Regions from separate parts of the Hoeflea sp. 108 genome, predicted to be linked through region 3. Evidence: riboswitches for the same ligand, from Rfam matches in the RefSeq annotation. Region 3 holds a riboswitch; each other region holds the start of a gene.

Region 1 (7,597 bases), 630 kb from region 3:
CGCCGACAGTGCCTGAAATCGCCATGGCGACAGTGAGGTTGAGGGCGGGAAAGCGGGAGATGTTGGTCATGCTGATCTTCCTTGGCGACACCCAAACAAGCCCTGATTGACGATTTCATTCAAACGAATAGATTTGGCGAACCCTATTCGAAATGCTGATACCGCCATGGCAATGCCGCTCGACCTCGACCTGCTCAGGACCTTCGTCGCCGTTGCCGACAGCGGCAGCTTTTCCAATGCCGCCGCGCGCGTCGGCCGCAGCCAGTCAGCGGTCAGCATGCAGATGCAGCGGCTGGAGCAGAGCGTCGGCAAGCAACTGCTCGTCCGCGGGCCGCGCGCGGTGACCACCAATGCGATCGGCGAGGAGATGCTGGCCTATGCCCGCCGCCTGCTGAAACTGTCGGACGAAGCCTGGGCCAGCGTCACCCGGCCCGAGGAAGCCGGCAGCGTGCGGCTCGGCGTGCCTGATGATTATGCCGCCTTCCTGCTGCCGCCGGTGCTGTCCCGCTTTGCCGCAGCCCACCCGCTGGTCAATGTCGAACTTGTCTGCGAGCAGTCGACCTCGCTGATCAAGACCTTCGCCGACGGCAAGCTCGACCTTGCCATCATCACCCGCAGCCCCGAACAGGCCATCGAGGTGCTGCAGCGCGAGCGCCTGGTCTGGGTCGCCTCGCCCAACCATGTCGCCTGGGAGATTGATCCCCTGCCCGTCGCCCTGTTCGAGCCGGGCAGCTTGGCGCGACGCATCGTGCTGCAGGTGCTGGGTGCCGCCGACCGCTCGTTCCGCAGCACCTATTCCAGCGCCAGCCTGCTTGGGCTGATCGCCGTCGTGCAGGCGGGACTGGCAGTCGCCGGCCTCGCCCAGCGCAGCGTGCCGCCCAGCCTGCGCATCATCGGCGAAGCCGAAGGCCTGCCGCCCCTGCCGGAGATGGAGATCGGCATCCTGCGCAACCCGCAGGCCGGCAATTCGGCCGTCGAGCGGCTCTACGAATTCCTTCGCCGCGACCTGACGCAACAGTCCTGACCTAAGCCGGATTGCTGCCGCCGAATGGCTGCCATGCACGGCACGCATTGCTGCAATGCACCAACATCGCTTGCACCGTGGCCGGCATGAGGAAAAAGTAGACCTAAATCGTTTCAGCTCCCCCGAGTCCGTCCATGCCCTTGCCGATCCTCGCTCTGGCCGTTGCATCCTTTTGCATCGGCACCACCGAATTCGTGATCATGGGGCTGTTGCCCGAGGTCGCAGCCGACCTCGGCGTATCGATCCCGGCCGCCGGCCTTCTGGTCACCGGCTACGCGCTCGGCGTCGTCATCGGCGCCCCGATCATCGCCATCGGCACGGCGAAACTGCCGCGCAAGCCGGTGCTGATCGGCCTTGCCATGCTGTTCGTGCTCGGCAACCTGCTCTGCGCCGTAGCTCCCACCTACTGGACGCTGATGGCGGCGCGCGTCATCACCGCGCTTGGCCACGGTGCCTTCTTCGGCATCGGCTCGGTCGTGGCGGCAAGCCTTGTGCCTGCCAACAAGCGCGCCAGCGCCATCGCCCTGATGTTCGCCGGCCTGACGCTCGCCAACATTTTGGGCGTGCCCGGCGGCACCGCGCTCGGCGAGGCCTTCGGCTGGCGCATGACCTTCTACGCCGTCGTCGTCATCGGCCTGATCTCGGTCGCGGCCATCGCCTTCCTGGTGCCGGCCGGTGTCGCCCCTCCCGGCAAGGGCGGCGTGGCGGGCGAGGTCAAGGTGCTGGGCAAGCTGCAGGTCTGGCTCGCCATGATCATCTCGGCCTTGGCATCGGGCAGCCTGTTTGCCGTCTTCACCTACATCAAGCCGATCCTGACCGACGTCACCGGTCTGTCAGTTGAATCAGTCACCTGGATCCTGCTTTTGTTCGGCGGCGGCATGACTATCGGCAACATCATCGGCGGCAAGCTGGCCGACTGGAAGCTGATGCCGACGGCCATCGGCGCACTGGTGGTGATGGCGGCGATCCACGTCGCCTTTGCCGAACTCAGCACTTCGGCGCCGGCGGCGATCCTGCTCGTCTTCATGTGGGGCGTCATCACCTTCGTCATCGTGCCGCCGATGCAGATGCGCGTCGTCGAAACCGCATCCGAAGCGCCGAACCTCGCCGCCACCCTCAACCAGGGCGCCTTCAATGCCGGCAATGCCGCCGGCGCCTGGGTCGGCGGTGCGGCAATTTCGATGGGCGTAAGCTATGCCGACCTGCCGCTCGTCGGCGCCGCCATCGCGCTCTCCGCCTTCGGCGTCGCCGTATTTTCCTTCGCCATCGAGCGCCGTGACGCAATTCAGCAGGCGGCATGACGCTTTAGCGATTGTCAGCATCCCGTCGCTGCTGTAGCGACGACAATGATGGTTCCTGCCGTCTCCGGGCGGCAGGTTAAATGGGAACACGGTGAGACGTCCTCGACGCGAAACCGTGGCTGCCCCCGCAACTGTGAGCGGATAGCAATTCGGAAAACTGCCACTGGTCGTCAGGCCGGGAAGGCTCCGAGGCGCGATCACCCGCAAGCCAGGAGACCTGCCATCATCCGATTAACTCAACCGGCCGGGGTGTGCCGCGGAGATGATGATGGTTGCGACTGCCCTTTTCGGTACCGGCGCGCTGACCGGATCGTTCTGCCTGCTCCGCCTGATCGCGGAGACAGGGCATGCTCGATCGCGTCCACGCCGCTAGCCGCCTTGTCGGCTCGACCCCGGCACTTCTCGAACTCGACGGCGTAAGCTGGGGGCCGCGCGCTTCCAGGCCCATCCTCGAACCGGTGACGCTGTCGGTCGCGCCTGGCGAGTTGCTGGCCATCGTCGGCCCCAATGGCGCCGGCAAGTCGAGCCTGCTGCGCTGCCTCTACCGCTACCACAGGCCGGTTACGGGCACTGTCCGGCTCGACGGCGCCGACATCTGGAAAATGAGGCCGCGCGATTGCGCCCGCCGCATCGCAACCGTGCTGCAGGAAAGCGCCTCCGACTTCGGCCTGACGGTCGCCGAGATCGTCGAGCTGGGCCTGACACCGCATGCGGCCGGCTTCGGCACCAGCGGTGACGACTACGAAAAAGTCGAGGCCGCTCTTGCCCTGCTCAGCCTGACCGCCCTTGCTGCGCGCGATTTCAACTCGCTGTCCGGCGGCGAAAAGCAGCGCGTCATGATTGCCCGTGCGCTGGTGCAGCGGCCCGATCTTCTGATCCTCGACGAGCCGACCAACCATTTGGACATCCGCCACCAGCTCGAGGTGCTGGAACTGCTCGGCAATCTCGGCTGCACCGTCATCGTCTCGCTGCACGATCTGGCGCTCGCATCCGCCCATGCCGACCGCGTGCTGGTGATGGATGGCGGCCGCGCGATCGCCTGCGGCAAACCTGCCGAGATCCTGACGCCCGAGCGCATCCGCCGGAGCTTTGCCGTCGGCGCCACCCTCGACGACCATCCCGTCACCGGCCGCCCGCGCTTTTCCTTCCATCTCGAACGCTGACAAACCAAAGGAGCCCCAATGCGCCTGCCCCTCATCGCCGCCGCCCTGCTCGCCACCTGCGCCTCCTCAATGGCCAGCGGCTTCCCCGTCACCGTCAAGAGCTGCAACCGCGACGTGACCTTCGAAGCCGCGCCCAAGCGCGCCGTCTCGCACGACGTCAACCTGACCGAAATGATGCTGGCGCTCGGCCTCGCCGACCGCATGGTCGGCTATTCCGGCATATCGGGCTGGAAGACGCTGGACGAAAACCTGCGCAAGGGTGTGGGCGAACTGCCCGAGCTCGCGCCGAAATACGTCACCAAGGAAGTGCTGCTCGGCGTCGACACCGATCTGTTCTTCGCCGGCTGGAACTACGGCATGAAGGTCGGCGGCGACGTGACCCCCGAGACGCTCGCGCCCTTCAACATCGCGGTCTACGAGCTGACCGAGAGCTGCATCCACATCATGAAGAAGGACAAGTCATCGCTTCAGGACATGTATGCCGACCTGCTCAATCTCGGCGCGATCTTCGGCGTGCGCGAGAAGGCCGATGCGCTGGTATCCGGCTACGAGAAGGAGCTCGCCGACTTCCAGGCGACGCTGCCCAAGCTCGACAAGCCGGTGAACGTGTTCCTCTACGATTCCGGCGAGCAGAAGCCCTTTACCGCCGGTCGTTACGCCATGCCGACGGCAATCATCGAGGCTGCCGGCGGCAGGAACATCGCCGACGACGTCGAGTCGAGCTGGGCCGAGATCGGCTGGGAGCCTGTCATCGAGCGCAACCCCGACATGGTGGTGATCGTCAACTATGGCGAAGTGACCGCAGAGCAGAAGATCGAGTTCATGCGCACCAACCCGGCCTTCAAGGACATCGCAGCGGTGAAGAACAACCGCTTCTTCGTGCTCGAATACAACGAGGCGACGCCGGGGCCGCGCAACATCGCAGCGATCAAGCGCCTCGCAGCCGCTGTGCGGGCCGGCTGACCGTGTCGCACCGCCACCTCGTCGCAGGGCCGCGACATGTCCTGATCCATGCCATGCCGGCCCTGATCCCGGGGCTGGTGGTCGCGCTCGTCATCGCCATGGTCATCGCCGTCGGCGTCGGCCCGGTGGCGATCCCGCTCGAGACCGTGTGGGGCGTGATCGCCAACAAGCTGATACCTGGCAGCGTCGAGGTGGTCTGGTCGAGCGGTCGCGAAAACATCGTCTGGGACGTGCGCGCGCCGCGCGTCATCCTGGGAGCTGTCGTCGGCGCATCGCTGGCGTTGGTGGGCGCGGCACTGCAATCGGTGACGCGCAACCCGCTTGCCGACCCGCATCTGCTGGGCATTTCGTCGGGCGCGGCTTTCGGCGCCATCATGGCGCTGATCCATGTCGGCATGGTGTTCGGCACGGCAACCGTGCCGGTCTTCGCCTTTGCCGGCGCAATGGCAGCGACGGCGCTGGTGCTGGCGATCGCCAACCTGACGCGGGTGCAGTCTGCCGGGCAGCTGATCCTTGCCGGCGTGGCGGTGAGTTTCATCATCTCCGCCGCTGCCAACCTGTCGATCTTCATCGGCGACCCAAAGGCCGCCCATGTGGCGATCTTCTGGATGCTCGGCGGCCTCGGCCTGGCGCAATGGAGCCACCTGCCCTACCCGCTCATCGCCCTGGTGCTTGGCGGCGCCTGGCTGCTGATGCAGACCCGCAACCTCAACGCCATGACGCTCGGCGACGAGAGCGCGACTGCGCTCGGCATCCCGGCTCGTCGCTTCCGGCTCAAGGTCTTCGTCGTCTGCGCACTGCTGACCGGCTGTGCGGTCGCCTATTCGGGCGTCATCGCCTTCGTCGGCCTGATGATCCCGCACATCGTGCGCTTCTTCGTCGGCGGCGACTACCGCCGGGTTCTGCCGCTGTCGGCGCTGGTCGGAGCCATATTCCTGATCGCCGCCGACATGGCCGCCCGCACCGTGATGCCGCCGCAGGACATGCCGCTCGGCATCGTCACCGGACTGATCGGCGGCGTGGCTTTCGTGGTGCTGATGCGCCGCCGGACAACAAATTGACGGACAGTTGGTAATGCAATGCAACACGACGCAAATCCGGTTGCGCCGCCGATTTTTCGCCGCTATGCATTTGCCCATGAACACGACTTCGCTCCAGAACACTTGGTGGCGGGCCAGCTGACAGCGGCCTCTTGAAGCGCGTGCGCGTGAAAATTGTGGTGGCCGCAACGGGAATTCCGGGCGGCCATTTGCTTTTTTCGAACCAGGCTCCGGAACCTCCAGCGGCAAGAGATGGAGACGGGAATGACGGTGGAAATCCTCGAAAATGGCGCTGAGCGCTTTGTCACCGGAGGTGGCATTGCGATCACGAGAGAGCGCCACGAGACCGCCTATGCCGGGGCGATCGAGACCTATCTCGACGGACTCAACAGCCGGCGTGGCGCGGTCTTTTCCTCGAACTACGAATATCCTGGCCGCTACACCCGCTGGGACACCGCCATCATCGACCCGCCGCTGGTGATCTCGGCCCGCGGCCGCGCCATGAAGATCGAAGCGCTCAACGCGCGCGGCGAAGCCCTGTTGCCCGTCATCGGCAAGACGCTGGCTGCCCTGTCGGAAGTGACAATCGGCGAAACCAGCGCACGCCTGATCAAGCTCGAAGTCGAAACGCCCGGCCGCGTCTTCACCGAGGAAGAGCGCTCGCGCGTGCCTTCGGTGTTCACCGTGCTGCGCGCCATCACCGCCCTGTTCAAGACCGACGACGACAGCAATCTCGGCCTCTACGGCGCCTTCGGCTACGATCTCGCCTTCCAGTTCGACCCCGTCCAGCACAAGCTCGAACGCAAGGAAAGCCAGCGCGACCTGGTGCTGTTCCTGCCCGACGAAATCCTTGTCGTCGACCACTATTCGGCCAAGGCCTGGCACGACCGCTACGACTATGCCGGCGCAGACTTCTCGACCATTGGCGTCGCTCGCGACAGCGTCGTCGAACCGTTCAAGACCTCCGACCGCATTCCGCCGCGCGGCGACCATGAGCCGGGCGAATACGCCCAGCTGGTGCGCCGGGCGATGGACAGCTTCAAGCGCGGCGATCTGTTCGAGGTCGTGCCCGGCCAGATGTTCTACGAGCGCTGCGAGACCGCACCTTCGGAGATTTCGCGTCGGCTGAAGAACATCAATCCCTCGCCCTACTCGTTCTTCATCAACCTCGGCGAAGGCGAATACCTGATCGGCGCGTCGCCCGAAATGTTCGTGCGCGTCAACGGTCGCCGGGTCGAGACCTGCCCGATCTCGGGCACCATCAAGCGCGGCGACGACGCCATCTCCGACTCAGAGCAGATTCTCAAGCTGCTCAACTCGAAGAAGGACGAATCCGAGCTCACCATGTGCTCCGACGTCGACCGCAACGACAAGTCCCGCGTCTGCGAGCCGGGCTCGGTGCGTGTCATCGGCCGCCGCCAGATCGAGATGTATTCGCGCCTGATCCACACCGTCGACCACATCGAGGGCCGCCTGCGCGAGGGCATGGACGCCTTCGACGCGTTCCTCAGCCACGCCTGGGCGGTGACGGTGACGGGCGCGCCCAAGCTCTGGGCCATGCGCTTCATCGAGAACAATGAAAAGAGCCCACGTGCCTGGTATGGCGGTGCGATCGGCATGGTGCATTTCAACGGCGACCTGAACACGGGCCTGACCCTGCGCACCATCCGCATCAAGGACGGCATCGCCGAGGTGCGCGCCGGCGCCACCCTGCTCTACGATTCCGTTCCCGAAGAAGAAGAAGCCGAAACCGAACTGAAGGCCTCAGCCATGCTTTCCGCCATCCGCGACGCCAAGACCGGCAACTCCGCAGGCACCGAGCGCACCACCGCGCGCGTCGGCGAAGGGGTGAAGATCCTGCTCGTCGACCATGAGGACTCCTTCGTCCACACGCTCGCCAACTACTTCCGCCAGACCGGCGCTGACGTCTCGACCGTGCGTTCGCCGGTGCCGGAGGAAATCTTCGACCGCATCAAGCCAGATCTCGTGGTGCTGTCGCCCGGACCCGGCACGCCCAAGGATTTCGACACGGCGGCGACGATCAAGAAGGCGCGCGACCGCGATCTGCCGATCTTCGGTGTGTGCCTGGGCCTGCAGGCGCTGGCC
Region 2 (7,597 bases), 430 kb from region 3:
GTCGTCAACCTGAGGATCGCGACCTCGGAAAGCTGGCGCGACAAGAATTCGGGCGAGCGCAAGGAAAAGACCGAGTGGCACCAGGTCGTCATCTTCAATGACAATCTCGCCAAGGTCGCCGAGCAGTACCTGAAGAAGGGCATGAAGGTTTACATCGAAGGCCAGCTCCAGACCCGTAAATGGGAAAAGGACGGTGTCGAGCGCTACACCACCGAAATCGTGCTGCAGAAGTTCCGTGGTGAGTTGCAGATGCTCGACGCACGCGGCCAGGGTGGTGACGCCGGCTACGGCGGTGGCCAGGTCGGCTATGGTGGCGGCCAGGGCGGTGGTTACGGTGGCGGCGGCGGTGGCCGTTCCGACTTCGGTCAGTCGAGCCCGACCGACAGCTATGGCGGCGGCAATCGTGGTGGCTTTGGCGGTGGCGGCGGCGGCAATCGCGGTGGCCAGGGCGGCGGCGGTTCGCGTGACCTCGACGACGAGATTCCGTTCTGATCCGGAATACTCCACTTAACATCAATATTCTTTGAGATAAGGCGTTGTTTCTCAACGCCTTTTTCTTTGCGTGTTTCGCGAAGCGAGTTCCGCCCTCTTTCAGTCGGGGCGGTACATCTTAACTGTGTGCAAACGCTGCGTGAACGCGGGCTACTTTTGTCAGATCGCGGTGGATACGGAACTTCGGCCTGCCGCGGATATGCCTTCGCTCGGCTAGGCCAAAACAAAACCTTCGCCAGCCGAAACAGTGGCGGAAGCTTCAAGGATTGAACATCGGTCGGCAGTGGCTACGACCTGCGACTGCGGCGAGAAGCGTACGAAGTACCTGGACATCGGAGTTGGGAAGCGCTCGCCGATCCATCACGGCAAGCTGCCGTCGCGCTGCCGCCTCGATGCTGATGCCGTGGGGCACCGACAACAGCCAGTCCACGAACACCTCCTCCGGCGGCGGCAGCGGCGATATGGCGGCCATCAACTGGCCGTCTATCTTCTTGCGTGGCGCGGTGACTTTTGCCCGTTCGTCGCTCGCGCTCATGCTTCCAATTCCAGTGCTGACAGCGGTCTGGAACAGCAGGCGAGGATGTAACCCTCGGCGATCTCGTCGTCTAGGATGCCGCCATTGTGGCTCATGGCGACTTCGCCGGAGATCTTCCTGACGCGGCACGTGCCGCACAGACCGAACTCACAAGCAGCAGAAATGCGAACGCCGTTGGCACGTGCAGCTTGCAGCACCGTCTGGTCGGCGGCGCAGCGGCCGTCCACATTAGAACCGACGAAGCTGATGGCAAACGCGGTGCTGCCTTCTGCGTCTTCATTTCCCGGGGCGGTGGTGATCGGCGACACTTCGGCGACAGGCGTGCCGAAGCTTTCCTGGTGATAGTGCGCCATGTCGAAGCCCGCCGCTTGCAACATGTCGCGCACTGCACGCATGAACGGGTCGGGTCCGCAGCAGAAGATCTCGCGATCGCGGAAGTCTGGCGCGAGCAGCGGTAGCCTGACGGCATCGATCCGCCCCATATGGCCGAACCAGCTCTCGCGGCTCGACCGCTCTTCGATCATGAATCCGAGCGACAGGCCCGGCATGCGGCTGCCCAGGAGTTCGAGTTCCTTGCGGAAGATGATCTCGTCGGGCGAGCGGGCGCAGTTGACGAAGGCAACGTCGGTCCATGGGGCGCAGTCGTTGAGCCAGCGCAGCATCGACATCATCGGCGTGATGCCGGAGCCGGCCGAGATGAACAGGTATTTTGCCGCCGGATGGTTGTGGTGAGAGAAGTTCCCGACCGGACCAAACGCCTTGAGGCGCGAGCCCGGGACGAGGTTGTCGAACATCCAGCGCGTGCCTGTACTGCCTGCCTGCGCCTTGACGGTGACGGCGATGGAGAACGGTCGCGATGGCGACGACGACAGCGTGTAGGTCCGCAAGAGCGGACCGTCCGGTGTCGGCAGTTCCAGCGTCACGAACTGGCCCGGCTTGTAGCGAAACCAGGTCTGTGCATCCGAACGGAAGGCGAAAGTCTTCACATCAGGTGCTTCATCCACCACACCGATCACCTCCAGCACCTGGAGGCGATCATTCCACGGGGTCATCTCGTCGAGGTGGCGATAGAGGGCGGGGTCGCTCATGGCATTCATGACCTACTCCCTCTGGCGACGCTGCGCAGGGCGGGCTTTTGCCCGTCGGCGAGCCGTGGTTCGATGAAGCGCGCATACCAGTCGACGAACTGGATCACGCCGCCTTCGTGATGTTCGGAATATGGCCCGGGCTCATAGGCCGGCGACCTGATGCCGAAGGCGTTCTCCTCGACGATGCGGCGGTCCTCGTCGTTGGTCTCGGTCCAGACATGGGTCAACTCCTTCAAGTCGTAATCGACACCTTCGACCGCGTCCTTATGCACCAGCCATTTGGTGGTGACTGCCGTTTCCGTTGTGCTGATCGGCAATACGCGGAAGGTGACGGCATGATCGCCTAGAACATGGTTCCAGGTCGTCGGATAGTGGTAGAGCAACAGCGTGCCGATGCGGTCGGCCGCGACCTGGTCGGACAGGTTCTTGCGCACGGCACGCCTGCCCGTAGTCGTGTAGCTGACGGCCTTGCCGAGAAGCGGGGCGCGGGTGGCGCGGTATTGTCCTTCGTCGTCTATTCGAAAGCGCGAGGGCAGCCCTGCCGCCTCGCAGTGCGACCAATGCGCAAGCATGTCGGGATCGCTTTCGGCGCCGTTAACCCCGGTGACGGTTGGAGCTTCGGGGAAGGTCTTGCACAGCTCAGGATGGTTGGCCGCGCAGTGATAGCACTCCCTGTTGTTCTCCCAGACCAGCTTCCAGTTGCCCTTCTCGACGATGGTGGCTTCGAAAGCGACCTTGGCATCGACCAGATTGTGGGGAGCGAAGTACGGCTCCATCAGTGACCGGAACGGGCGGAAGTCGGCCGGCTCCTTGGCCAGGCAGATGAAGATGTAGCCACCGACGCTTTCGCAGGCGACGGGCTTCAACCCGAAGTCCTCCTTGTTGAAGTTCTCTGCCATCTGGCGGGCGAAGACCAGCTTGCCGTCGAGGTCGTAGGTCCATTGGTGGTAAGGGCAGACCAGTCGCGCCGACGTTCCTTTTTCCGTGGTGCAGACGCGGCTGCCGCGATGGCGGCAGGAGTTGTGGAAGGCGCGGATTTGACCATCGCGTCCGCGTACGATGACGACTGGATAGTCGCCTATCTGGACGGTGAAGAAGCTTCCGGCTTTGGCGACCTCGCAGTCGTGGCCGACGAACAGCCAGTCTCGATACCAGATCAGTTCGAGGTCGAGCTTGTAGAACTCCGGGTCGATGTAGAAGGGTTGCTGCAGGCTGAAGCCATCGCGCCGTTCGCGGATGAGTTTCAGCATTTCATTGCGCGTGTCCATGTCCGTCCTCGCTAGCGGTACAAGGACTGAACTGGTGGTATGGAGGGGAAGATCGCGCGGGTTCAAATGCCCGGACGCTCTGCCTCTTGACCGCCCACCGCGATCAGTCGGTTGAAAGAATTCGAGGCTGGTTTCCGGGCTCCGAAGCTGTCCTTTGTTGAGGACTGTCCCGACACCTTCCCAGGCATTTGCCCAGTGGTTCTCCCGTCGAGACGTCAAGCTTCGCTACCGTTGCGGGGGCAGCGCCGGGATCTAACCGGCTTCCCAATTATCCCGCAGACCACTTCGCCGGCGGGCACCTTGAACATCTTGATCAGATCACGGAAGCATCGCTGACAAAGCCGCGAAAGCGACATCGGCGGAATGCAAAGACGACAGCGGCCATGTTGCCGTCAGGTGCTTGCTGGCTTCACAAGCACTGCGTCCATGATCCATCCGTTGGCGCGACGCGCTTCGTTGCGGACACGCTCGATGTCGTCGATCACCTCTTTGAGCTTGCCCGAGATGAGAACCTCTTCCGGCATGCCGACATAGGCGCCCCAATAGACATCGAGATCGCCGTCGGCTTGCCGCAACGTCTTCTCGGCATTGAGCATGATGACCACGCTGTCGGCATTGTTGGGAAAACCTTCGCCCATGCTACGCCCGGTCGAGATCAGGATCGAGCGCCCGATGTCGCACAAGGCGACTTTGTGCTGGGCCGCCAGCGCCTGAATGCTGCTGATGCCGGGAAGGACCTCATAGTCGAGTTCGAAATCACCGCGGTCCTTGAGGCGATCGAGGATGCGCATGGTGCTGTCGTAGAGGGTCGGATCGCCCCAGACCAGGAATGCCCCGGTCTGCGACGCGTCCAGTTCCTCCATGACCAGCTTGCCGTATGTCGCCTCGACCTCTTCATGCCAGTCGGACACCAGCTGCTCGTAGTCGTCGCCGGCGCGCCGTTCGGGTGTCTTGAACTCTACGGTTCGGAAGGGGCGGTCCCGCACGTGACGCTCAAGGATCTCACGCCGGACACGGGCAAGCTCCTGCTTGCCGATGCCCTTGTTCGGGATGAAAAACACATCGACCTTGTTCATGGCGTTCACCGCCTGAACGGTGACGAAGTCGGGATTGCCCGCACCGATGCCGATGATCAGCACCTTCCTTCTCATTGGAGCCTCCCGGAAATGTGGGAGACCGCCAGTTCCCGACCGAGTTCGATAAACAGCTCTTTCAAGCGGTTGGGGCCGGGATGCGGGCCGCGATAGCCGTCAAGACGACGGATCTCCATGTTGACCGCAGCTGTCAGGTCGCTGCCGTCAGGCTGCGCCATCAACCAGGCTATCAGGACCTCCTCGGGTTGCGGAAGCGGTTTTGCGGTCCGTGCCGTTTGCCGGCGTCCGAGCGTCAGTCCCATGCCAGCGCTCCGCCGTTCTGGTATTCGATGACGCGGGTCTCGAAGAAGTTCTTTTCCTTCTTGAGATCCATGGCCTCCGACATCCACGGGAACGGATTGTCGGTTTCAGCGAAGACCGGCGCGAGACCGAGCTGGGCGCAGCGGCGGTTGGCGATGAAGTGCATGTACTGCTCGCAGAGCGCAGCATTGAGCCCAAGGAAGCCGCGAGGCATCGTGTCTCGCCCATAGGCTGCCTCGAGGTCTGCCGCATCCTTGACCATGCTGCGGACTTCCTCCTGGAAGGCGCGGGTCCACAGATGCGGGTTCTCCAGCTTGATCTGGTTGATCACGTCGATGCCGAAGTTGAGGTGGATGCTCTCGTCGCGCAGTATGTACTGGTACTGTTCGGCGATGCCGACCATCTTGTTGCGGCGGCCGAGCGACAGGATCTGGGCGAAGCCCGTGTAGAACCACATGCCCTCGAAGATGACGTAGAAGGCGACGAGATCGCGTAGGAATGCCTGGTCGGATTCCGGCGTGCCGGTCCTGAACTCGGGATCGTCAAGCGACTGCGTGTGTTTCAGGGCCCATGCGGCCTTGTCGGTGATCGACGTTACCTCGCGGTACATGTTGAACAGCTCGCCCTCATCCAGGGAGAGGCTTTCGACGATGTACTGGAAGGTGTGGGTGTGGATCGCTTCCTCGAAGGCCTGGCGCAGCAGGTACTGGCGGCATTCGGGGTTGGTGAGGTGGCGGTAGATCGCCAGGACGATGTTGTTGGCGACCAGTGACTCCGATGCGGCGAAGAAGCCCAGATTGCGCTTGATCATGCGCCGCTCGTCCTCGGTCAATCCGTCCTTGGACTTCCACAAGGCGATATCGGCCTGCATCGACACTTCGGTCGGCATCCAGTGATTGTTGCAGCCTGAGAGGTATTTTTCCCAGGCCCAGCGATATTTCAGCGGCAGCAGCTGGTTCACATCCGCACGGGCATTGATCATGCGCTTGTCGTCGACCGACACGCGCGCGCCGCCACGTTCGATCACGCCAAGCCCAGTGGCTTCGGCCGATGGAGCCGCGTCGGGTTGCTGTGGCAGGAGGGCGGCCTTTGTGGTTGCCTTTGGTTCGGACCAGTCAAGCATTCTTCTATCCTCTCGTTTGTCCGGGCCGATCACTGGCAGGCTTCGCAGGTGGGGTCGTCGATTGGGCAGGCCTTGCCCCAAGCCGCATTCGTATCGATCTCGATAGGCGTGGCAGCGACGCTGGCCGAGACGGCATTGAGCTTGCCGTCGGTGCCCTTGAGCGTCGACTTCTCGACATGCGTGGCCGAACGCGAACGCAGATAGTAGGTCGTCTTCAGCCCCTTGCGCCAAGCCAGGCGATAGAGATCATCAAGCTTCTTGCCGCTGGGATTGGCGATGTAGAGGTTCAGCGACTGAGCCTGGTCGATCCACTTCTGGCGGCGGGAGGCTGCCTCGATCAACCAGCTTGGCTCGATCTCGAAGGCGGTGGCATAAAGTGCCTTGAGATCGTCGGGCACGCGGTCGATCTGGCCGACCGAGCCGTCAAAATATTTGAGATCGGACACCATGACTTCGTCCCACAGACCTCGGACCTTGAGGTCGTGGACGAGCTGGGCGTTCACGACGGTGAAGTCACCGGACATGTTCGATTTGACGAACAGGTTCTGGTAACCCGGCTCGATCGACTGCGACACGCCACAGATGTTGGAGATCGTCGCAGTCGGCGCGATCGCCATGGTGTTCGAGTTGCGCATCCCGGTCTTCTTGACGCGCTTGCGCAGGGCCTCCCAGTCGAGTGTGCAGGATGCATCCATCTCCACGCTTGGGCGTGCCTCCTCCAGCAGACGGATGGAATCGACGGGCAGGATGCCCTTCGACCACAGCGAACCTTCGAAAGTCGGATAGCTGCCTCGCTCGGCGGCAAGATCCACCGAGGCCGAGATGGCGTGGTAGCTGATCGCTTCCATGCTCTGGTCGGCGAAGGCGATGGCAGCATTGGAAGCGTATGGGATGCGCAGCGCCTGCAAGGCATCCTGGAAGCCCATCAGGCCGAGGCCCACGGGGCGATGCCGGAGGTTCGAGCGGCGCGCCTCGGGGATGGTGTAGAAGTTGATGTCGATGACATTGTCGAGCATGCGCATGGCCGTGCTGACGGTCTTGGCCAGGCGTTCGAGGTCAAGGCCCTTGTCTGTCACGTGGTTGGCGAGGTTGACCGAGCCGAGATTGCAGACCGCGACCTCGTCCTTCGACGTGTTGAGCGTGATTTCGGTGCAGAGGTTCGACGAATGCACCACGCCGACATGGCCCTGTGGCGAGCGGATGTTGCAGGGATCCTTGAACGTCACCCAGGGATGCCCTGTCTCGAACAGCATGGTCAGGATCCTGCGCCACAGATCGACGGCACGAACCTTGCGGTGAACCTTGATGCCGCCGCTTGCCGCCTTGGCCTCATAGGCTTCGTAGGCCGTGCGGAACGGTTTGCCGTAGAGGTCGTGCAGGTCGGCGGTCTCGTCCGGCGAGAACAGCGTCCATTCCGCATCCGCCTCGACGCGCTCCATGAACAGGTCGGGCACCCAGTTGGCGGTGTTCATGTCATGGGTGCGGCGACGGTCGTCGCCTGTGTTCTTCCTGAGGTCGAGGAACTCCTCGATGTCGATGTGCCAGGTCTCCAGATAGGCGCAGACCGCACCCTTGCGCTTGCCGCCCTGGTTGACGGCGATGGCCGTGTCGTTGGCAACCTTGAGGAAGGGCACGACGCCCTGGCTCTCGCCATTGGTGCCTTTGATGTGGGCGCCGAGGCCGCGCACCGGGGTCCA
Region 3 (7,597 bases):
ACGGGGCAAAGCCCACCGCTGGACCAAAATCCTGCCGATGTGGCTCCTGTTTGATTTCCTTCGTCTTTTACTCCACTTTACTCTCCTGACAAGTCCGAACCCGCAGCCCTGCTAGCATCTGCAGCAAGAACTGATTCCACTGCCCTTGCGTCACCCGTTCCGAGACTGCGATAGCTTGCCGCAATGAAAGAGAAACTCTCCCTCGCCACCGCCCGTCGCATCGCTCTGGCAGCCCAGGGTTTTGCCGATCCGCGCCCCACTGGCGCGATCACCCGACGTCATCTCCAGCGCGTTCTCGACCGCACCGGCCTGCTGCAGATCGACTCGGTCAGCGCAGTGGTCCGCGCCCACTACATGCCGCTCTATTCGCGACTCGGCCCCTACCCGATGGCCGTGCTCGACGACGCAATGCAGCCCAGGAAGCGCATGCTCTTCGAATATTGGGCCCATGAGGCTTCGCTGCTGCCGCTGGAGACCTTTCCGCTGATGCGCTGGCGCATGGCGCGGGCCGAGGACGGCATGTATGGCGGCCTGGCAAAATTCGGCCGCGAGAACAAAACCTATATCGAAGAGATATTCCGAACGGTGGTCGATCGCGGCCCCATCGCCGCCTCCGACATAGAAGGCGCAAAAGGCTCCGGCGGCTGGTGGGGCTGGAGCCGTGAAAAGCACGCCTTCGAATGGCTGTTCTGGGCCGGCCGCATCACCACCCATTCGCGCCGCGGCTTCGAGCGCCTCTACGACCTGCCCGAACGCGTCCTGCCCGCAGACATCTACAGCCGCCCTGCCCCGCAGGCATCGGATGCGCATCGCGAGCTGCTGCGGATTTCCGCCCGCGCCCATGGAGTCGCCACGGCCATCTGCCTGCGCGACTATTTCCGCCTGTCCCCTGCCGACATGAAGGGCCGTCTCGAGGAACTGGTCGAGGCGGGCGAACTGATTCCCGTGCGCGTCGAAGGCTGGGACCGGCAGGCCTATCTGCATGCAGATGCCCGAATCCCGCGAAAGGTGCAGGCACGTGCATTGCTCGCGCCTTTCGATCCGCTGGTGTTCGAACGCACGCGCGCCGAACAGCTGTTCGATTTCCGCTATCGCATCGAGATCTACACGCCGGCCGAAAAGCGCCAGTACGGCTACTACGTGCTGCCCTTCCTGCTCGGCGAACGCATCGTCGCCCGCATCGACCTCAAGGCCGACCGCCCGGCCGGCATTCTCCGTGTCCATGCGGCCTATGGCGAGCCTTGCGCTCCGCCCGAAACCGCAGCCGAACTCCACGAAGAGCTGAAGCAGATGCGTGGCTGGCTCGGCCTCGAACGCATCGAGGTGACGCCTGCCGGCGACCTCGGACCGGCATTGGCGGCGATGGCCATGTGACGTCTGGACGTGCCGGCAACTCAGCCGCGCAGTCCGTCGCGCACCTCCATGAGTGCAAACCCCAGGAGATTTTCTCCGCGCCACCGGAGCGGATCGCCTGCACGCTCCTCGTCGGCGGCAAGACCAATGCCCCATACGGCATCGACAGGGCTTGCCTCGACCAGAATGGCGTCTCCGGTCGAGAGCAGGAAGTCGCGCAATGCCGGGTTCTGTCCGAACTTGTGCTTGTTGCCTGCCGCTACGATGCGACCTTTCTCACGGTCCCAGAGAGTGGCGTCGAACCCCCGCACCTCTCTGCCGAACTGCTTGACCTGTTTTGGACTTCCAGCACCTCCTGGACGCGATTTCATGATCTCCAAACAGGCGCGCCTTTTCAGCCATCATCCAATGTTCGGCAGTTGGATAGCCGACGCCATCGACGAGAAACGAGGCTGCCCACCATTGACTGAGGCAAGACGAGGTAATTGTCCCGTCCTTTGACGGCTGGTGTCCCCAGAAAAACAGGAACTGCATATTCGCCTGAGCGAGATATGCCTCTTCAACCTGAGCGCGATTTCGATACATGCACGTATTTGAAAATGCAGCCCGCGCTTGTCAATCGCTGCACCCATAGGCCTGCAAGAGAACACCTGCGACGGCAGCTGTCGCTCTGCCGCGTTGACTCCACCCCTCGCCACCGCCTAAATCGCCTCCAGACGGTCCTTCACCCGCAAAGGCGAAGGCTAAGAGGGAATGCGGTGCGGCGCTCTGGCGTCAAATCCGCGGCTGTCCCCGCAACTGTAAGCGACGAGCCAAGGCCGGTAACCACTGGGATGTTTTCCCGGGAAGGCGGTGCGAAGGCGACGACTCGCGAGCCAGGAGACCTGCCGTCTGCAACATTGATCCGATCGCCTGGCGGGTGTCCCAGGCAAGGAGCCTGGAATTTGAAACTCGACGACAATTCCTCGGTCGAAATTGGAGACGCATCCGGCGGTGACGCCGACACGCGCGTTTCCGAGGTGACGATTCTCGTCTGCTCCTCCTGTCGCGATGAAACCGGCTCGGACGCCCATCCGCGCGCCGGCGCCAAACTTGCCGAACACGCCCGCCTCGCTGCCGAGGGCGCCATCGCCGTCCGTACCGTCGAGTGCCTAGGCAACTGCAAGCGCCGCCTCAGCGCGGCGCTGATCCGCGACGGTTCATGGAGCTATGTCTTCGGCGATCTCGCAACAACGTCGGGCGAAGACCTCGTCACCGGCGCAAGGCTCTTCGCCACCTCGACCGACGGCCTGATCCCATGGCGCGGCCGTCCCGACAGCCTCAAGCGCGGCCTCGTCGCGCGCATCCCACCACTTGCTCTCATCAAGGAAGACACATGACCGCCTCCGTCGAACGCGTTCCCTGCACCGTCGTCACCGGCTTTCTCGGCGCCGGCAAGACCACGCTTTTGCGCAACATCCTTGAGAACTCCAAGGGCAAGCGTCTCGCCATCATCGTCAACGAGTTCGGCGATGTCGGCATCGACGGCGAGATTCTGAAAGGCTGCGGCGTCGACGCCTGCCCCGAAGAAAACATCGTCGAACTGGCCAATGGCTGCATCTGCTGCACCGTCGCCGACGATTTTGTCCCAGCCCTCGACCAGATTCTGTCGCGCACGCCGAAGGTCGACCACATCCTGATCGAGACCTCGGGCCTCGCTCTGCCGAAGCCCCTGGTCCAGGCCTTCCAGTGGCCATCGGTGAAGAGCCGCGTCACCGTCGATGGCGTCATCGCCGTTGTCGACGGCCCGGCTCTCGCCGAAGGCAAGGTCGCCTCCGACATGGAGGCCCTCGCCGCCCAGCGCGTTGCCGATGATTCGCTCGACCATGACGACCCGGTCGAGGAAGTGTTCGAGGACCAGGTCGCCTGCGCCGACCTCATCATCCTGTCCAAGAGCGACCTGCTCGACGAAGCCGGCCACGCTCGCGCCAGCGCCATCGTCGGCGAGCATCTCGCCCGCGCCGTCAAGATCGTGCCGTCGGCGCATGGCAAGGTCGACCCGTCGGTGCTGCTCGGCCTCGGCCTCGCCGTCGAGGACGACATCGAGAACCGCAAGACCCATCACGACGGCGCCTTCGACCACGAGCACGACGATTTCGACACCTTCGTCATCGAGATCCCCTCGATCGCCAACCCCGACGAACTGGCCAAGCGCGTCGCCACCGCCGCCGAAGAAGAGAACGTGCTGCGCGTGAAGGGCTTCGTCGATGTCGGCGGCAAGCCGATGCGCCTGCTCGTCCAGGCCGTCGGCCCACGCGTCAACCACTACTATGACCGCGCCTGGAGCGCTGAGGACGACCGCCGCTCGCGCCTGGTCGTGATCGGCCTCAAGGGCCTCGACCGCCTGGCCATCGAGCGCATCCTGGTCGGCTGAACCGGACAGCCTGGATGCACATCCTCACCACCACATCCGCCTCGCTCGACGATTTGATCGAGCCAGTGGACCTCAGGCAGAAGCCTGCGGATGTGGTGGCGTTGTCCTTCACCGACAGCGACCTGGCCGGCCTGGCAAACGCCTGGAAGGCGGATGCTGAAAACCTGCCGTCGATGCGGCTCGCCAGCCTGCGTGACCTCCGCCATCCGATGTCGGTGGACCTCTGGATCGACAGCGTGGCTGGCCACGCCAGGGTCATCCTCGTCCGCATCCTCGGCGGCCACGACTGGTGGCGCTACGGCTGCGACCAGCTCGCGGCTCTTGCCCGCGCAAAAGGCATCGCGCTGGCGCTGCTGCCCGGCGAAAGCCACGACGAGGATCTCAGGCTGATCGAAGCGTCGACGCTGCCGCGGACCGAACTCGACGCCCTGCTCGGTTATTTCCGCGAGGGCGGACCTGAGAACATGAAGGCGCTGGTCGCAAGGCTGGCCGGGCTGGCGGGCACGGAAACCAAAGCCGATGCGCCGGTTTCTGTACCCAAGGCCGGGTTTTATGATCCGGCGAAAGGCATCCTCAGTGACATCGAGGGCTTTTCGGCTGGCAATGAAAGCGATCCTTCGCCCATCCCTCTCATCCCCATCCTCTTCTACCGCTCGATGCTGCTCGCCGCCGACGTCGCACCGATCGACGCACTGGTCGAAGCATTGAGAGCAGAGGGCCTGCGTCCCGCACCGATCTTCGTCTCCAGCCTCAAGGACAAGGCTTCCCTCGCCTTCGTCGAGCAGGCCTTGGTCGAACTCCACCCCGCCGCAATCATTACCGCGACCGCCTTCGCCGCCGGCGCCGAGCCGGGCGCGGAAACGCTGTTCGACCGGGCCGGCGTGCCGGTGTTCCAGGTCATCGTCGCCACCACCCGTCGCGAAGCCTGGGAAGGCAGCCCGCGTGGCCTGGCGCCTGCAGATCTCGCCATGCATGTGGTGATGCCCGAACTCGACGGCCGCATCCTCGCCGGCGCCATCTCCTTCAAGGCCGAAAGCGAGGTCGACCCGTCCCTCGGCTTCCGCGCCTTCGCCAACCGGCCTGAACCCGACCGCGTCGACCAGGTCGCCCGCCGCATCGCATCACACCTCAGGCTGCGTGAGACGCGGCCCGAAAAGCGCAAGCTCGCAATCCTCATCCCCGACTACCCCAGCGCCCCCGGCCGCACCGGCTATGCCGTCGGCCTCGACGTGCCATCAAGCGTGCTCGCCATGCTGCACGACCTCAAGGACGCGGGGTATGCGGTTGAATCGATTCCCGAATCGCCACGTGCTCTGCTCGATCTGATCGAGGCCGGCGGGCACGGCTTGGCGCTCGAAGACTATCTCGCGCTTGCCGAGGATCTGCCTGCGGAGGCAAGAAACGCAGTCGACGCTGCCTGGGGCAAGGCAGAGGCTGATACGATCGACAGGACAGGACAACGCTCGACATTGCCCTCCTCTGTCCTGCCGGACATCTCCCCCACGAGGGGGGAGATCAGCAGTCAGCAGCGTACAGCCCAATCGCCGGCGCCGGCAGAAGGTCACGTCCGTCCAGCAGAACTCGCAGAACGATCGGCGACGCCGAAGCTGCCAATCTCCCCCCGTGTTGGGGAGATGTCCGGCAGGACAGAGGGGGGCAACGTGGAGCGCACCGCATCTGCTTCCACTCGCACGCGCCACTTCCCCTTCCGCGCCGCCACCTTCGGCAACATCACGGTCGCCCTCGCTCCCGATCGCGGCCGATCGGCCGATCGCCGCGCCGACTATCACGACCCTACGTTGCCCCCGCGCCACGCGCTGCTCGCCTTCGGCCTCTGGCTGCAGAAGTCGCTCGCAATCCACGCCATCATCCATGTCGGCGCCCACGGCACGCTCGAATGGCTGCCGGGCAAGGCGGTGGCGCTGAGCCGGGATTGTTTCCCCGAGATCGTCACCGGCTCGCTGCCGGTGGTCTATCCCTTCATCGTCTCCAACCCCGGCGAAGCGGCCCAGGCCAAACGCCGCATTGCCGCGGTCACGCTCGGTCACCTGCCGCCGCCACTCGCGTCGGCTGGCCTGGACGAGCATCAGCAAAAACTGGAACGCCTGGTCGATGAGTACGCGCAGGCCGACGGTCTCGACCGCCGCCGCCGCGACCGGCTGGCAAAACTCATCGTCGAGACGGCATCGCAGACCGGCCTTGCCGCCGAAGCGGGCGTTGCCAATACGGACGCGCCCGATGAAGCGCTGCGCCGTATCGACGCCTGGCTGTGCGACCTCAAGGATTTCGCCATCAAGGACGGCCTGCATGTCTATGGCCGTGCTGAAGCCGATGAACCCGACGCAGCTCGCCGCGCCAGTGCTGAAGCCGAGCGACAAAACCTGATCGCCGCCCTCGACGGCCGCCACGTCAAGGCCGGCCCCTCGGGCGCCCCGGCGCGCGGCCGCACCGACGTCCTGCCCACCGGGCGCAACCTGTTCACTTCAGATCCGCGCACCATGCCGACGCCGACGGCCTTTGACCTCGGCAAGTCAGCCAGCGACGAGATCATGCGCAGCTACCTGCAGAGCCATGGCGAGTGGCCGCGCGCGCTGGTCATCGACCTCTGGGGCAGCGCCTCGCTGCGCACCGGCGGTGAGGAAATCGCGCAAGGGCTGGCGCTGATGGGCTGCCGGCCGCAATGGGACGCCGCCACCGGCCGCGTTACCGGCATCGAGGTGCTGCCACCGGCGACGCTCGGCCGCCCGCGTGTCGACGTCACCTGGCGCATCTCGGGTCTGTTCCGCGACATGTTCCCGACCCAGATCGCTCTCATCGACGCCGCCGCCCGCGCCGTCGCCACCCGCGACGAGGACGACCACGACAACCCGCTCGCTGCCAGCACCCGCGCCGCGGGCAAGGTCGAGCCGCGCATCTTCGGCTCCTCCCCCGGCACCTATGGCGCCGGCCTCGAGGACCTTCTGTCATCGGGCGATTGGCAGGCGCGCGAAGAGCTCGGCCGCGCCTATCTCGATGCTGCCTCCCACGCCTATGGCGGCAACGAAGGCGAAGGCTTTTCCGCGCCCGGCGCCTTTGCCGGCCGCATCGCCGGGGCAGACCTGTTGGTACATACCGGCGACGACCCCGGCCGCGACATCCTCGAAGGCTCGGCCGACGTCGCCTTCATCGGCGGATTTGCAGCAGCGGTCGCAGCATTGGGCAAGAACGCCGACGTCATCGTGCTCGACACCTCCGATCCACAAAAGCCGAGGCCGCGTTCGGTCACCGAGGCCGTCGGCCGCGTCGTCAGGGCGCGCGCCACCAACGCCCGCTTCATCGCCGGCCAGATGCGCCATGGCCCGCGCGGCGCCTCCGAATTCGCCGAGACGGTCGACCGGCTGATCGGCTTTGCCGAAACGACAAACGCCATTCCGGGCGCGCTGATCGAGGCCGTTCACGACGCCTATGTCGGCAATGAGGCGGTGCGCGACTTCATGCTGCGCGAGAACCCGGCGGCAGCGAAGTTCATTGCCGAGCGTTTCGCCGCTGCCCGCCGGCGCGGCCTGTGGCACCCACTGCGCAACTCCATCGACGACGACCTCGCCAGCCTCATCGCCGAGGCCGAGGCGCGCGGGGTCGCGGCATGACCAGTTTCTCCCGCCGTGGCGCCTGTCCAGCACTTTCAGCACCGATGCCGACAGGCGACGGCCTCCTGGTGCGGATCAACCCGCTCGCTGGAGAAATCGCCCCCAACATATTGATCGGACTCGCCGAATCCGCTGCACGCCATGGCAACGGCATTGTCGAGGTCACGGCGCGCGGCAGCATCCAGATCAGGGGGCTGACGGCGGA

Evidence for each region. Region 3 has a riboswitch for cobalamin ahead of B015_RS0114660 (DUF1636 family protein). Riboswitches for the same ligand answer to the same signal wherever they lie in the genome.
Region 1: it holds a riboswitch for cobalamin, as region 3 does, so the genes downstream of both, B015_RS0117830 (ABC transporter ATP-binding protein) here and B015_RS0114660 (DUF1636 family protein) in region 3, are expected to answer to the same signal.
Region 2: it holds a riboswitch for cobalamin, as region 3 does, so the genes downstream of both, B015_RS0112405 (aromatic ring-hydroxylating dioxygenase subunit alpha) here and B015_RS0114660 (DUF1636 family protein) in region 3, are expected to answer to the same signal.

What each region holds. Positions count from the first base shown of each region.
Region 1 covers NZ_KB890024.1:3,578,176-3,585,772, forward strand. Annotated here, with positions in the region: gene B015_RS0117815 (EamA family transporter) at 1-70, opposite strand, end outside; gene B015_RS0117820 (LysR substrate-binding domain-containing protein) at 167-1,024, shown strand; gene B015_RS0117825 (MFS transporter) at 1,159-2,325, shown strand; cobalamin riboswitch at 2,358-2,565, shown strand; gene B015_RS0117830 (ABC transporter ATP-binding protein) at 2,673-3,488, shown strand; gene B015_RS0117835 (ABC transporter substrate-binding protein) at 3,507-4,451, shown strand; gene B015_RS0117840 (iron ABC transporter permease) at 4,505-5,512, shown strand; gene B015_RS0117845 (anthranilate synthase) at 5,756-7,597, shown strand, end outside.
Region 2 covers NZ_KB890024.1:2,519,658-2,527,254, reverse strand. Annotated here, with positions in the region: gene ssb (single-stranded DNA-binding protein) at 1-492, shown strand, start outside; gene B015_RS0112415 (hypothetical protein) at 752-1,027, opposite strand; gene B015_RS0112410 (hybrid-cluster NAD(P)-dependent oxidoreductase) at 1,024-2,115, opposite strand; gene B015_RS0112405 (aromatic ring-hydroxylating dioxygenase subunit alpha) at 2,121-3,383, opposite strand; cobalamin riboswitch at 3,491-3,701, opposite strand; gene cobF (precorrin-6A synthase (deacetylating)) at 3,776-4,534, opposite strand; gene B015_RS0112395 (hypothetical protein) at 4,531-4,779, opposite strand; gene B015_RS0112390 (ribonucleotide-diphosphate reductase subunit beta) at 4,770-5,900, opposite strand; gene B015_RS0112385 (ribonucleoside-diphosphate reductase subunit alpha) at 5,930-7,597, opposite strand, start outside.
Region 3 covers NZ_KB890024.1:2,950,058-2,957,654, forward strand. Annotated here, with positions in the region: gene B015_RS0114650 (winged helix-turn-helix domain-containing protein) at 184-1,374, shown strand; gene B015_RS33585 (NADAR family protein) at 1,395-1,724, opposite strand; cobalamin riboswitch at 2,054-2,260, shown strand; gene B015_RS0114660 (DUF1636 family protein) at 2,328-2,732, shown strand; gene cobW (cobalamin biosynthesis protein CobW) at 2,729-3,766, shown strand; gene B015_RS0114670 (cobaltochelatase subunit CobN) at 3,781-7,392, shown strand; gene cobG (precorrin-3B synthase) at 7,437-7,597, shown strand, end outside.